DNA from 2 places in the Thalassospira sp. SM2505 genome. Region 2 is predicted to be linked to the other one. Evidence: predicted binding sites of a transcription regulator. Region 2 holds the regulator's gene; the other holds the start of a gene.
What was found. Region 2 encodes LexA, which represses DNA repair genes until DNA is damaged. Its sites were predicted from a motif close to ATGTTCTANTTTGGTTC; they were not measured.

Region 1 (7,657 bases), 250 kb from region 2:
AAATCGTTGATGGTCAGGGCCAAACTTTGGCCCCCGGCCTGATTGACGTTCAGGTTAATGGCGGCGGCGGCGTTCTTTTGAACGATCAACCCGATATCAACGGGGTGCGCGCCGTCATGGAAGCCCATCGTAAGTTCGGTACCACTGCGATGCTGCCGACTCTCATCACCGACTATCGTGACAAGATGGAAGATGCCATTGCGGCCGTCAGCGCTGCAATTGATGCAAATGTTCCGGGTATCGTCGGTATTCATCTTGAAGGCCCGTACCTGAATGTCGAGCGTAAAGGCGTTCATTCCGCCGACATCATCCGCCCGATGGAAGATGATGCGATTGAACTTCTGACCCGCCTGCCCAACGGCAGAATTCTGGTCACCATGGCGCCGGAAAAAGCCGCCAAGGGAACCATAAAGAAGCTTGCAGACAAAGGTGTTCTGGTTTGCGCCGGGCACACTGCAGGTACCTATGATGATATTCAGGAGGCAATTGGCGAAGGAATGCGTGGCTTTACCCATCTGTTTAACGCCATGAGTCCCCTTACCCATCGCGAACCTGGTGTTGCCGGTGCGGCAATGGCAGATGATACCACCTGGTGTGGACTGATTGTTGATGGTTACCACGTGCATCCTGCCGCTGTGAAAATCGCCGTTAAAGCCAAGGCAAAAGGCAAGATCATGCTTGTGACGGATGCGATGCCGACAGTTGGCGCAACTGAAAAACGCTTTGTCCTTGGTGGTGAGGAAATTATCGCCACTGATGGGCGTTGCGCCTTGGCCAACGGGACGCTAGCAGGCTCCGATCTTGATATGATCAGTGCGGTTAAAAACTGTGTCGAGATGATCGGTATTGAGCTTGGCGAAGCGCTTAGAATGGCATCCCTTTATCCGGCAGAGTTCCTGAAACTAGATGACAAGATGGGGCGCATTGCACCGGGCTATCAGGCCGATATCATTCTGTTTGATGACAGCTACACTGTAACCCGCAGCTGGATCAACGGCGCATAACAATCAAAACAATCAATATTTTATCAGGTTTTCAGGAGGCATAAAATGAAGCCGGTTCGTATTCTTGTCATTGGTCTTGGTAATATGGGTATGTCCCACGCAAAGGCTTATCACGCGCTGGATGGATACGAAATCGTCGGCATTTGCGCACGTTCCGAAATCCCGGCAAACAAGCTTCCTGATGGTTTTGCCGACTATCCGCAATTTACCGATTTCTATACTGCGTTGGCAGAAACCAAACCGGATGCGGTTTCAATTAATACCTATACCGAAACACATGCAGATTTCGCCATCGCAGCATTTGAAGCCGGTGCACATGTTTTTATTGAAAAGCCGCTGGCTGCGACCGTCGCAGATGCTGAACGCGTGGTCGCATCTGCACGCAAACATGATCGGAAACTGGTAATCGGATATATCCTGCGCCATCATCCATCCTGGGAAAAGTTCGTCGAAATTGCCAGGACACTCGGCAAACCGCTTGTCATGCGGATGAACCTTAACCAACAAAGCAGTGGCGCCTTTTGGGAAACCCACAAGCGGTTGCTTAACAGCGTATCGCCGATTGTTGATTGCGGGGTTCATTATCTTGACATCATGTGCCTGATGACCGGCGCAAAGCCGGTATCGGTCAATGCAATTGGTGTGCGTCTCTCTGAGGATGTCGCACCAGAGATGTATAACTATGGGCAGCTTCAGGTACGTTTTGATGACGGCTCAGTTGGCTGGTATGAAGCTGGCTGGGGTCCGATGATCAGCGAAACCGCATTTTTTGTTAAGGATGTCATTGGACCGAAAGGTTGCGTCTCGATTACCGATGTCGAAGAAAAAGGAGCCGGATCGGCCGACATCGATACCCACACCAAGACAAATGCATTGCGCCTGCATCATGCAGATACCGACAGTTCCGGCGAATTCACCCGCGTTGATGAAATCATCCGCACAGATGACGAACCCGATCACGATGGTCTTTGCCTGCGTGAACAGGAATTTTTCCTAAAGTCTATAACAGAAAATCTTGACCTGACGCAGCATATGGAAGATGCATTGGGCTCCTTACGGATTGCCCTTGCTGCGGACCAGTCGGTTCGCACGGGGGCACCTGTTTTACTCTGACCCCCAGGAGGAGTACCCACATGCCTTCCGTTAAACCCGGTGTTGTTACCGGTGCTGCCTATCGTGACCTTGTCGCTGCTTGCAAGCAGGACGGTTACGCCCTTCCCGCTGTTAATATCACATCATCAAGCACGATGAACGCAGCCCTTGAAGCTGCCGCGAATGCCGGTTCTGACATTATCATTCAGCTTTCGAATGGTGGCGCACAGTTCTTTGCCGGCAAGGGCATCAAGGACGCTGATGCTGCCCGTGTCGTGGGCGCAGTTTCGGCTGCCCGTCATGCACAGCTTCTTGCTGAATATTACGGTGTCGCTGTTGTCATGCATACCGATCACGCGAACCGCAAGTTCGTCCCGTGGGTCGATGAAATGTTGAAATGGAGCGAAAAGGCCTATGCCGAAACCGGTCAGGCGCTTTATAGCTCTCACATGCTCGATCTTTCGGAAGAAACGCTTGAAGACAACCTGTCGACTTGCGAGACCTTCCTTAAGCGCATGTCCGCCATCGAGATGAGCCTTGAGATCGAACTGGGCGTTACCGGTGGCGAAGAAGACGGCATTGGTCACGAGCTTGACACGTCAAGTGACGAGATCGATCCGCGTCTTTATACCCGTCCGGAAGAAGTTGAAGAGGCCTATCGCCGTCTGTCGCCGCTCGGCCATTTCTCGGTTGCTGCTGCATTCGGTAATGTGCACGGCGTCTATAAACCGGGCAACGTCAAACTGCGTCCAGAAATCCTTCTGGAAAGCCAGAAATTTGTATCCGAGAAGCATGGTCTTGGCGACCGTCCTCTGGACTTCGTATTCCATGGTGGTTCCGGTTCGGAAAAAGAAAAAATCGAAGAAGCCGTCAGCTATGGCGTTTTCAAGATGAATATCGATACCGATACCCAGTTCGCCTATTCCCGCCCGGTCGGTGAATATGTCGAAGCCCATGCGCGCGCCTTCAAGTATCAGGTCGATCCGGAAACGGACAAACCATACAAAAAAGACTATGACCCGCGCGTCTGGGTTCGCGAAGCTGAACTTTCGATGGCAGCCCGTCTCGAAGAAGCTTTCAAAGACCTTGGCGCGACCGGTCGTTCGGTCACCAAGGGCTAAGCCTGATCAGCCTTGTTCGACCAAAATGGTCACAGGATTTGTGAAACCCGCCGGACTTGTTCGGCGGGTTTTTTCGTGTCTCTATCGCCATGGTCATTGTGAAATGACAGTCTCCTGACAAATACTGACAGGAGCTGTCAGGGGTGCGCTTGCGTATAGCGTTGACGTCCTCTATACACTTTCCGAACAATTCAGGAACAAAAGGCCCGATATGCTGACGAAAATTTCGGTTCGCGGTGCGAAAGAACACAATCTTCAGAACATCGACGTTGAACTGCCACGCGATTCTCTGGTGGTGATTACCGGCCTGTCGGGATCCGGAAAAAGTTCGCTTGCGTTCGACACGATCTATGCTGAAGGTCAGCGTCGCTATGTCGAAAGCCTGTCTGCCTATGCACGCCAGTTCCTTGAATTGATGCAAAAGCCGGATGTCGAATATATCGACGGCTTGTCCCCGGCCATTTCGATCGAACAAAAAACGACATCGCGCAATCCGCGTTCGACCGTCGGTACCGTCACCGAGATTTATGACTATATGCGTCTTCTGTGGGCGCGCATCGGGATCCCCTATTCGCCTGCAACGGGTCTTCCAATTGTCAGCCAGACGGTGTCGCAGATGGTCGACCGGGTGATGGAGATGGAAGAAGGCACGCGTCTTTACCTTCTTGCTCCGATCGTACGCGGACGTAAGGGCGAATACAAAAAGGAATTGCGTGATCTGCGCTCACGCGGGTTCCAGCGCGTCAAAATCGATGGCGAGATGTATGACATCGACGAGGCCCCCGAACTCAATAAAAAACTGAAACATGATATTTCAGTCGTGGTGGATCGTTTGATCGTCAAGGAAGGCATCGCCACCCGTCTTGCCGACAGTTTTGAAACTGCCCTTGAATTGACCGATGGCATCGTTCTGACCGAAGACGCCAAGACTGGGGAAACCACTGTCTTCTCTGCAAAGTTCGCCTGCCCCGTCTCCGGTTTTACGATTGAGGAAATCGAACCCCGCCTGTTTTCATTCAACAATCCCTTTGGCGCCTGCCCGGCTTGTGATGGTCTTGGCACCCAGATGGAATTTGATCCGATGCTGGTTGTCCCTGATGAAAGCAAGACGCTTGAAGATGGCGCTGTTGCTCCTTGGGCAAGCAGCACATCGAAATATTATCTGCAGACGCTGAAATCGGTCGCAAAGCATTTCGGCTTCAAGACGAATGTTGCCTGGGACAAATTACCGAAAACAGCTCAGGACATTATTCTGAACGGCTCCGGCGAAGAAGAAGTCACCGTTACCTATGATGACGGGTCGCGCAGCTATAAGGTTTCTCGCCCGTTCGAAGGTGTTATTCCAAACATGGCCCGTCGCTGGCGCGAAACTGACAGTCAGTGGGCCCGTGACGAACTGTCCAAATATCAGATGGTTTCACATTGCCCGACCTGTTCGGGAAAGCGCCTGAAACCCGAAGCACTGGCCGTAAAGGTTGATGGATTTGATATCTCGCAGATCACTGATCTTTCGATTGCCAAGGCCGGTGACTGGTTTATCGGCCTTGAAGGCAAGCTGAACGAGAAAGAAACAGAGATCGCCCGGCGTATTCTTCGCGAGATCAATGACCGTCTGCGGTTCCTGCGTGACGTCGGACTTGATTATCTCTCCATGTCGCGCACGTCCGGCACCCTTTCGGGCGGTGAGAGCCAGCGTATTCGCCTGGCATCGCAAATCGGCTCGGGCCTCACAGGTGTGCTTTACGTGCTTGATGAACCTTCAATTGGCCTGCATCAGCGCGACAATGACCGTCTTCTGGAAACCCTCAAGCGCCTGCGTGATCTTGGAAACACTGTTCTTGTCGTTGAACATGACGAAGATGCTATTCGCGCGGCTGACTATGTCGTTGATATGGGCCCGGGTGCAGGTATCCATGGTGGACGTATTGTTGCGCAGGGAACCCCCGAAGAAATCCAGCAGAACCCCGACAGCCTGACGGGGAAATACCTTGTCGGGATCGAACAGATCGCTGTTCCCAAGGAACGTCGCAAAGGAAATGGCAAGGCGATTACCATCAAGGGGGCCACGGCCAACAACCTTCAGGGCATTGATGTTGATTTCCCGCTTGGAAAATTCATCTGTGTTACCGGAGTTTCCGGTGGTGGCAAGTCCAGTCTGGTGATCGAAACGCTTTATAAGGCGTTGGCAAAACGGATGCATAACGCCCGTCATCATCCCGGTGCACATGACAGCATTACCGGTGTCGAACTTATCGACAAGATCATCGATATTGATCAAAGCCCGATTGGCAGAACCCCGCGATCCAACCCGGTGACCTATACCGGGGCTTTCACCCCGATCCGGGACTGGTTCGCACAGTTGCCCGAAGCCAAAACACGCGGCTACAAGCCCGGTCGTTTCTCGTTTAACGTCAAAGGCGGTCGTTGCGAAGCTTGTCAGGGTGACGGCGTCATCAAAATCGAAATGCACTTCTTGCCCGACGTCTATGTGACATGCGATCAGTGCAAAGGTAAACGATACAACCGCGAGACACTGGAAATATCGTTTAAAGGCAAATCGATATCTGATGTCCTTGATATGACGGTCGAAGAAGGCGCCGAATTCTTCAAGGCTGTTCCTTCGATCCGTGACAAGATGGAAACCCTGAAACAGGTCGGTCTTTCCTATATCCACCTTGGACAGCAGGCAACAACTCTTTCGGGTGGTGAAGCACAGCGCGTCAAACTTGCCAAGGAACTGTCAAAACGCGCGACAGGACGGACGATCTATATTCTCGATGAACCGACCACAGGTCTTCATTTCCACGATATCCGCAAATTGCTTGAGGTGCTGCATACCATTGTGGATCAGGGCAACACGGTGGTCGTGATCGAACATAACCTTGACGTTATCAAAACGGCTGACTGGATCATTGATATAGGACCCGAGGGCGGCGACGGCGGCGGTCAGTTGGTCGGCACTGGCACCCCGGAGGCCATCATGGCCAATGAGCGTAGCTATACGGGTCGTTATCTGAAACGGCATCTGGGACTGGAATAATATTTAAAGGGCAGCATGTTTTTGCTGCCCTTTTTCATCACCTACCCGCCACTGGTTACCCGGTTTTCAACTCTTTTGACCAAGGCTGTACTCAGCCGTTCACTAAATCCTGACAAGAATGCGAAGACCAGAACGATCGACATTTGTTGTCCGGCCACGGCGGAATTGCTGATCTGGTCGAGGTCATCAAGATTATGCAGCTCATCAAGCGGTATGGGCAGTATCCCGGCGCGTAGCGCAAGCAGCACGACCAGTGCGAAACAAAACCCCATGCATGGCCGGAACAGGAAATTAAAGAACACTGACGACGGTTCCATATCCGCCCACGGGGTGTCCTTCCCTAAACGCATCATCATGCTTGTCAGGGCACCAATGGCACCGAAGCTGCCAACAAAGAACAACAGGTCGTAACTGAACCCGAACAATTTGCCATTGCCTGTGCTGATGATGGTGTCGATCTGGACAAACATCAGAACAGCAAAAATCAGAACGATTGGCGACAGCGCCAAAGCAAGTGCTGCAATCCGAAGGCTTTTGTTGAAGGCCTTTTCAATCGGGTTTTCGGGGGTTGGTAACTTGGGATGATCTTTCATCTCTGCGCTCAGATCGTGCAAATACCCTTGGACAAAGCCGTCGCGTCCCTGATTAAGCGCCAAAAGCATCAAAACAGCATCGGATTGCTTACGATCAGTTGCACTGCTTTCCGGGGCCACTTCATTGCGCCACCATCGCAAGAACGCCCGCATGACAAGCGAGGCTCGCCATCCCTGGCGGGTTGCCACCACGTATTCAATCATGCTTTCGATATCGGCAGGACTAAAGACCCCGTCGGGGAAACCACCAAACGGAAATCCCGGCCGCCGTTCCTTGCTCTCCGTCGGAGCGTCTGGTTGACACGCGGCATCGTCTTGCGAAGTCGTCTTGCACTCGACATCGCGTATGATCCGACGTCGGGGAACAAGCCCGATTACCGGACAATGTGTGGGTTCATAGCCATATGGGTGATGCGGGTAGCTCATATTGGCCCCAGTTTCACATATGTTCGACAGAACGGGTCTGGCATATAAGACGTACTTGCTGTGGCAATGTGAAAAAATTCATGGGTCCATGCGTACTGATGGATGATGACTGCGCAATTGACTTGAAATATGCCCCCATGCACCGCTATGTGTGTGCCAAGCTTTCAAACATATTCTTCGCGAGGAGTTCGCACACGTGAATACGGTTAAACCTGTTCATATTATCGGTGCCGGTCTGGCCGGCAGTGAAGCCGCCTGGCAGCTGGCAGAAGCCGGTGCGCCCGTTATCCTGCATGAGATGCGCCCGGTACGTCCGACAGACGCGCACCATACGGATAAATGTGCCGAATTGGTCTGTTCGAATTCGTTCCGCTCGGATGA
Region 2 (7,657 bases):
ATCGACGAGAAATACGATGCCATGGATGCCCTTAAGGCAGGTTTCCCCGCCGGGACGGTTTCAGGTGCACCAAAAGTACGCGCGATGGAAATCATTGATGAACTGGAATCGGTGCGTCGCGGGATCTATGCCGGGTGTATCGGCTATATCTCGGCTGATGGGTCGATGGATACCTGCATCGCCCTGCGTACAGCCGTGATCAAGGACGAGAAAATTCACATTCAGGCCGGTGCCGGTATCGTCGTTGATAGCAAACCGGAACTGGAGGACAAGGAATGCCGCAACAAGGCAGGTGCATTGATGGCCGCGGCCCGCGAAGCATATCGCTTCTCCTGAAACAATAAACAAAGGGCCGCGTATCACTGCGGCCCTTGTTGTATCAGCCTGGAACAGCAGGTATCGGTTTATCCAGTCACACTCCGTGACGAGCGTCGCAAGATATCCGACACAGGCACCAGAACAAATCCGCGCGCTTCAATTTCCGGAATCCACTTGCGCAAGGCACTGATCGTCAGATCACGGGGATGACCGATGGCAATGGCATAGCCCTGTTTGGCGGCGACACGTTCGGTACGGGCCAGCATATCGGCAATTTTGGCTGCATCGTCGGCATCGTCGATAAAGACATCACGCGTAATTGCCGGAACACCGAACTTGCTGGCCGTCGAATACCCGACAGATGCAGCACTGGTGCGGGAATCAAGGAACAGAAGTCCACGCGACTTCATCACTTCCATAACAATCCGCATGCGTTCCGGATCGGATGTGAATTTGCTGCCCATATGGTTGTTCACCCCGACATATCCGTCAAAGCGATCAAGCATCCAGTTCATTTCGTTGACGATCTTCTGTCGGTCATAGGTCGCCAACAACGCATGTGGTCCCGGATCAACTGTGGCCGATGACGGTTCCATTGGCATATGTAACATCACCTCATGCCCGGCCTTGCGTGCGGCATTGACCTGTGGCTGCAAATCGCGCGCATAGGGCAGATAGGAAATCGTAATCGGCCCAGGAAGTTCCACGGTTTTTGCCGTGCGAGGCTGATCAAGCCCGGCATCATCGATGACAATGGCAATGACCGGCTTTGATCCGGCATCAGGTGCCAGGGCCGCAAATTTACGCCAGGGCGCATCCTTGTCAGACGGCCCGACCGTTATTGCGGGTCCGTCATTGCCACTATCCCCCGGAAGAATGTCGCCTTTGGGTTTGGATTGTGGTGTTCCGACAAAATCCGAAAGGTTCTGTCCACCCTGCCCCTGATTTGCGGTGGTGCGGCCATTTTCATCAATCAGATAACCGGTGCGTCCCTGCATGGGGGGCGGCGGATTATCAGGTAACTGATAATCCTTGCGCAGCATCGGTTTTTGTTCCGGCTCGGCCAATGCGTAATCAGGAGCGCGTTGATCCGATGCCCGACCGAATTCGTCAGATGCGCGATCAAGTTCAAGCATGCTGCCCACGGCAATCATGGCAGAAAGAGTACCTGCAACAAATGCACCGCCCAGCATCAGACGGCCGATACCGCCCGATTTCTTTTTCGATGCAGTCTTTTGGCGGTTGGATTTCTTGGGTGCCACCTTTTTACGTTTGGTGGTCGTTGCCCGGCGTGCCACGCTGTGGTCTCCAGTATCGTTTGGTGGGTCGCTCGTAGGCGCTGTACATTATAGCATACAGCTCCATCCCATATGGTGATTATAGACCGATCACGTCGGCAGTTGTTTTAATGTTTTTAAAACGGTTCTGGTTAGCGCCCCGTTAAGAGACCGGACCTGCGCATCACCGGACAACCTGCCATAGGAGAAAACCCTTACTCTGCTTCCGCTTGACGTAGCGGCAAGGGCGTTTATTCTCTGCCGACCTTAATGTGCACAGGCGCTTCTTCCGATGTATCTACTCATCGATAATTACGACAGCTTCACATTCAATTTGTGGCATTATTTGCGCGAACTCGGCCCCGAGGTTGAAGTACGCCGCAACGATGAGATCACCGTGGATGCGGCCCTTGCCATGAAGCCCGAGGGCATCGTGATTTCGCCCGGTCCTTGTGACCCGGAACGTGCAGGTATCTGTCTTGATCTGATCAAGGCTGCGGCTGGCAAGGTCAAGCTTCTTGGCGTGTGCCTTGGCCATCAATCAATTGGTCAGGCATTTGGCGGCAAGGTTGTCCGTGCGCCCCATTGCATGCATGGCAAGACCGATGCGATGAAACATTCCGGTACCAGTGTCTTTGCCGGTCTTCCAAGCCCGTTTGAGGCAACGCGCTATCATTCTTTGGTGATCGAACGCGAAACTTTGCCCGACAGTCTTGAAATCACCGCCGAAAGCGAAGATGGTCTGATCATGGGTGTCCGTCATAAAACCCATCAGATTCATGGCGTTCAGTTCCATCCCGAAAGCATTGCATCGGAACATGGGCACGCATTGTTAAAGAATTTTATCGACTATACCGGCGCCTGACAAACGCACCGGACCGCAAACCGAGGAAACCCGAATGTCGACTGATAATGATCTGAAGCCAATTCTGGCCAAAGTCGCAGATGGTGAAAAACTGACCGAAAGCATGGCCGAACAGGCTTTCAATGTGCTGATGTCGGGTCAGGCAACCCCGTCCCAGATGGGGGCTTTCCTGATGGGTTTGCGTATTCGCGGTGAAACGGTTGACGAAATCACCGGCGCAGCACGCGTCATGCGTGAAAAGGCAACCGGCATCGTTGCGCCTGACAATGCAGTTGATACCTGCGGGACGGGTGGAGATGGCAGTGGCACCTTCAATATTTCGACTGGTGCCGCCATTGTTGCGGCGGCGGCTGGTGCTGTTGTTGCCAAGCATGGTAACCGTGCTGCTTCGTCGAAATCGGGGTCTGCCGATGTCCTGATGGCGCTTGGCGTTAATCTTGATGCGGATATGAAGCTTCTGGAAAAGGCGCTTCGCGAGATCGGCCTGTGCTTTATGATGGCAACCCGCCATCATTCGGCCATGCGTCATGTGATGCCGACCCGTGTTGAAATGGGGACCCGCACGATCTTTAACCTGCTTGGCCCGCTTGCCAACCCGGCAAAGACCAAACGCCAGGTCCTTGGCGTTTTTGCCAAGGACTGGGTGGAACCGGTTGCCCATGTGCTGAACCGTCTGGGATCGGTACATGCTTGGGTCGTTCACGGCCATAGCGGACTTGATGAAATCTCGACCACCGGTCCGACCTTTGTTGCCGAAGTCAAAAACGGCAATGTCACGACCTTTGAAATTTCACCGGGTGATTTCGGCTTTGAAACGGCTACTCTTGAGGATCTCAAGGGGGGGGATGCCGATGTGAATGCCAAGGCTATTACTGATCTTTTGGCGGCAAAAAAAGGCGCTTATCGCGACATCGTTCTGATGAATGCCGGTGCGGCCCTTGTGGTTACCGGGATTGCGAGCGATCTTGCCGAGGGTATTAAAAAGGCGTCCGATGCGATTGACAGTGGCAAGGCTGCAGAGACGCTGCTGGGCCTTGTTACCATTACCAACGAAGGAAACGCAGCGTGAGTGACGTTCTTCAAAAAATCTGTGACGACAAACGTGACCATGTCGCAGCCTGCAAGGCGCGCAAAACCCTTGGCACGCTTGAAGCAGAAGCAAAGGCACAGTCAGCACCGCGCGGCTTTATCAATGCCCTTGAAACCAGTGTTGCGAACGGTCGTTACGGCCTGATCGCCGAAATCAAGAAAGCATCACCGTCCAAAGGTCTGATCCGCCCGGATTTCAATCCGCCGGAACTCGCAAGAGCCTATCAGGCTGGCGGGGCAAGCTGCCTTTCTGTTCTGACTGACGTTCCCTATTTCCAGGGCGATGACAGCTATCTGGTGGCGGCACGTGCGGCTGTTGACCTTCCGGCATTGCGCAAGGATTTCATGGTTGATCCCTATCAGATCACCGAAGCACGTGCACTTGGTGCTGATTGTATCCTTTTGATCATGGCGGCCCTTGACGATGGCTTGGCGGCTGAACTTGAAGATGCCGCGCACAGCCTTGGCATGGATGTTCTGATCGAAGTTCACAATGCACCGGAACTTGAACGCGCGCTGAAACTGAAATCACGACTGGTCGGGATTAATAACCGCAACCTCAAGACCATGGAAATTTCGCTGACCACGACCGAAGAACTGGCTGGCATGGTTGATAACGACCGTTTGCTGGTGGCTGAAAGCGGCTTGTTTACTCCGGAAGACCTTGCACGCATGTCCAGGGTCGGCGCGCAATGCTTCCTGATTGGTGAAAGCCTGATGCGTCAGGATGATGTGACCGCAGCAACCCGTAATCTTCTTGGCCTTGCGGCCTGATTGGCGACAGACAGAATAATGGCAGACAAGCTTTCACATATTGATGCAGGTGGTAACGCCGTCATGGTCGATATCTCGGCCAAGGCCGATACCACCCGAATTGCCATTGCCAAGGCACGTGTACTGATGTCTGCGCAAACAGCACAGCTGATTGCGGATCGCGGCCATAAAAAGGGCGATGTTCTTGGCATTGCCCAGCTTGCCGGGATCATGGGGGCGAAAAAGACTCCCGATCTGATCCCGCTGTGCCATCCCCTGCCCCTGACTTCGGTCACGGTTGATCTTGAACTGGCCGATGATGTTGACGGGGTCGATATTACGGCAACCTGCAAGACCACCGGCAAGACCGGTGTCGAGATGGAGGCGCTTACAGCTGCCTCTGTTGCGGCCCTGACCGTCTTTGATATGTGCAAGGCGGTCGATAAGGCGATGCAGATCACCGATATTCGTGTCACCCGCAAGGAAGGCGGAAAGTCCGGCACCTATATCGCCGACTGATCGGGCTCCCCCGGTTTCCTTCTGTTTCAGGACATTGTTTCGCGTTTCTGACATCCGTCCTGTGCTTTTTATGCGCAGGTGCTTGACCGCGCAAAAGAACTAAAGTAGAACATCTGTGTATCCTTTTTGTTCTTGCTACAGGTTCGGGAAATATCATGCTGACGCGCAAGCAATATGAGTTGCTGGTCTATATTGACAATTACCTTCGCGATCACGGTATCTCGCCCTCTTTCGATGAAATGAAAGAGGCCCTGAACCTTAAATCCAAATCAGGCATTCATCGGCTGATCACCGGGCTTGAGGAACGCGGCTTTATCCGTCGCCTCGCCCATCGTGCCCGTGCACTGGAAGTCATCCGGCTTCCGGAAAACAGTGACGACGAGGCACCTGAAACGCCAAACAATGTCACATCCATTGCCAGTGCGCGAAAGGCATCACACCGTCCGGCAACCGTCCCAACCGCATTTTCCGAGGCCGGAGAAGCCATTTCACTACCGCTTTATGGTCGGATTGCCGCAGGTACCCCGATCGAGGCGCTGCGCGATCAAAGCACCATGGTGCAGGTCCCGGCAGCCCTTCTGGGTTCTGGTGATCACTATGCGCTTGAGGTATCGGGTGATTCCATGATCGAAGCCGGTATTCTTGATGGCGACACGGTGCTGATCCAGCGTTGTGAACAGGCCCATGATGGCACGATTGTCGTAGCCCTTGTCGATGACAGCGAAGCCACGCTCAAGCGTCTTAAACGTGGCCGCGGTGAGGTTCTGCTTGAACCGGCCAATGCGCGCTATGAAACCCGTGCGCTGTCACCGGACCGCGTGCGCATTCAGGGACGTCTGGTTGGCTTGCTGCGCCAATACTGATCTCCGCCCATTGCCATACAGCTTTTGAAAACCGCCCGGTGTGCGATGCATCCGGGCGTTTTTTTTTAAACTTCGAAGAACTGTTTCATCGCGCTGCACGTCCCGCCTTTTGCGCGACGATGACCCAAGGCCAGTGTCCGGATGTTGCGCGCACTGTTTGCAGTGATATTTCATCGCTATCTTTGCTGCCTGCGCTTAAGGCCACGCCACCTTGCCACCACAAGACATCGTCATCGATCATGTGTTGCGCCCCGGCATCCTGACAGCTTTGCCTTGGCAGGTCTGTTGTCAGACTGATGACAATCTCGGCATTCCGACAGGCATAAAACGGGTTGAGAAGCTTGCTTGCAATGATGATGTTTGTCTTGGCACTGTCCGCGCCAATCCCGACCAGACACGGGTCCGTCTCACAGGTTTTGACGTAGCGGTCTTCATCCTCACGTCGCATGCCGAAGCGGCTCATCCAGACCGATTTTTGAAACTCACCAAGCCCGTCGGGAATATGAAGGACACCGTCATCCGGATCGAAGACAGCCCAGTTTTCACGATCACCTGACACCAGAATATTCGGGCTTTGATGTTGCCATTGCGCAAACACAGCAATCAGTAAAAGCGGGACACCCAGAATAATGGCGGCCCTGTCACGCCAGATCATCGCCCAGGAAAGTGCCAGCAACAAACAGGAAACTGCGATAAAGCTCAGCCCCGAAACGTACCAAAGCCCCCATTCCTGATCGGCGACGATGGAGGCCGTCCTGATCAGGACGGCGAGCCCGGGTTTCATCAAGGCAAGCGTTACACCGCCCAACCCGACCGGGATCAATATCAGTGTCGCAACAATCAACGGCATCACCCAGAATGCCATCACCGGGATGGCAATCAGGTTGGCAACAATCCCCAGCATCGAAATGCGTCCGAAATGGAACCCGATTATCGGTGCCGTCACTGCTGTAACAATGATCCCGGTGACCAGCAATCCAGCGATATAGATCACGATACGGACATACCAGGGGCTCATACCCTGACGATCAAGCCATCGACGGCCGGGCCCGTCATAGAATGCCACCAACGCACCAACAGCAGCAAAGGACAGCTGAAAGCTGGCTCCCAGAACGGCATCGGGACGCAAGATCAAAACGACAATAGCCGCAACACCGACCAAGCGTAACGAAATGGCGCGGCGATCAAGCAACAAGGCGATCCAGACAACCAGCAACATGATAAAGGCGCGTTGCGTGGGCACTGTTGCCCCGGACAATCCAAGATAAATCAGCCCTGACAAGGCAGCAGCTACCGCCGCCCATTTTTTTATCGGATAGCGCAATGCGATGCGCGGAATAGCAGCCAGGCAAAACCGGAACAGAAAAAACACCGTTCCACACAACAATCCCATATGCAGTCCGGAAATCGCCAAAAGATGGGCAAGCCCCGACTTCCGTAAGTCTTCGGTTATATCGGGGGTGACTTCACCCCGTTCACCAATGATAAGTGCCTTGGCTATTCCGGCTTCGGGAGCACTCAGATAGTGGCTGATCGTTTGAGAAACAGACTGACGTGCCTCCTCAATAAAGTTCCATAATTCATTGTTTTTATAACTTTTACCCTCATCCAAGACCTGAAACTGTCGTCCGAATGCAAAACCGGTTGCGCCGATCCCGCTAAAGTAAAGGTTGCGCGCGAAATCAGGATCACCGGGAACCGCTGGCGGGCGAAGCGGAAATAACCTTGCCTTGACCTGCACCTGATCGCCGATGGAAAATTTGCTGTCGCCCAGAAAACTTAATCTGACTTTCCAGTCGAATTCCCCATCTGCCAGTCCGGTTATGGCAGATGGTTCAAGTGTGACCCGAAGTCGATTTTCGCGCGGTTCAATATTGATAACAGTCCCAGTAATTTCGGTCGCATACAGCGTCTTGGTCAGAATATTTTGCGGACCAATATCCGTGTGAATGGCACTTGTGAGGAACCCCGCC

Region 1: a site for LexA is predicted at 3,402-3,418, ahead of uvrA (excinuclease ABC subunit UvrA). Genes of this name have one in related genera too.

What each region holds. Positions count from the first base shown of each region.
Region 1 is NZ_CM142731.1:2,688,758-2,696,414, reverse strand. It holds gene nagA (N-acetylglucosamine-6-phosphate deacetylase) at 1-1,004, shown strand, start outside; gene ACTU44_RS12625 (Gfo/Idh/MocA family protein) at 1,050-2,117, shown strand; gene fbaA (class II fructose-bisphosphate aldolase) at 2,138-3,217, shown strand; gene uvrA (excinuclease ABC subunit UvrA) at 3,429-6,257, shown strand; gene ACTU44_RS12610 (hypothetical protein) at 6,299-7,276, opposite strand; gene trmFO (methylenetetrahydrofolate--tRNA-(uracil(54)-C(5))-methyltransferase (FADH(2)-oxidizing) TrmFO) at 7,473-7,657, shown strand, end outside.
Region 2 is NZ_CM142731.1:2,936,110-2,943,766, forward strand. It holds gene trpE (anthranilate synthase component I) at 1-336, shown strand, start outside; gene ACTU44_RS13860 (divergent polysaccharide deacetylase family protein) at 405-1,616, opposite strand; gene ACTU44_RS13865 (anthranilate synthase component II) at 1,888-2,460, shown strand; gene trpD (anthranilate phosphoribosyltransferase) at 2,495-3,529, shown strand; gene trpC (indole-3-glycerol phosphate synthase TrpC) at 3,526-4,323, shown strand; gene moaC (cyclic pyranopterin monophosphate synthase MoaC) at 4,342-4,821, shown strand; gene lexA (transcriptional repressor LexA) at 4,977-5,684, shown strand; gene ACTU44_RS13890 (ComEC/Rec2 family competence protein) at 5,770-7,657, opposite strand, start outside.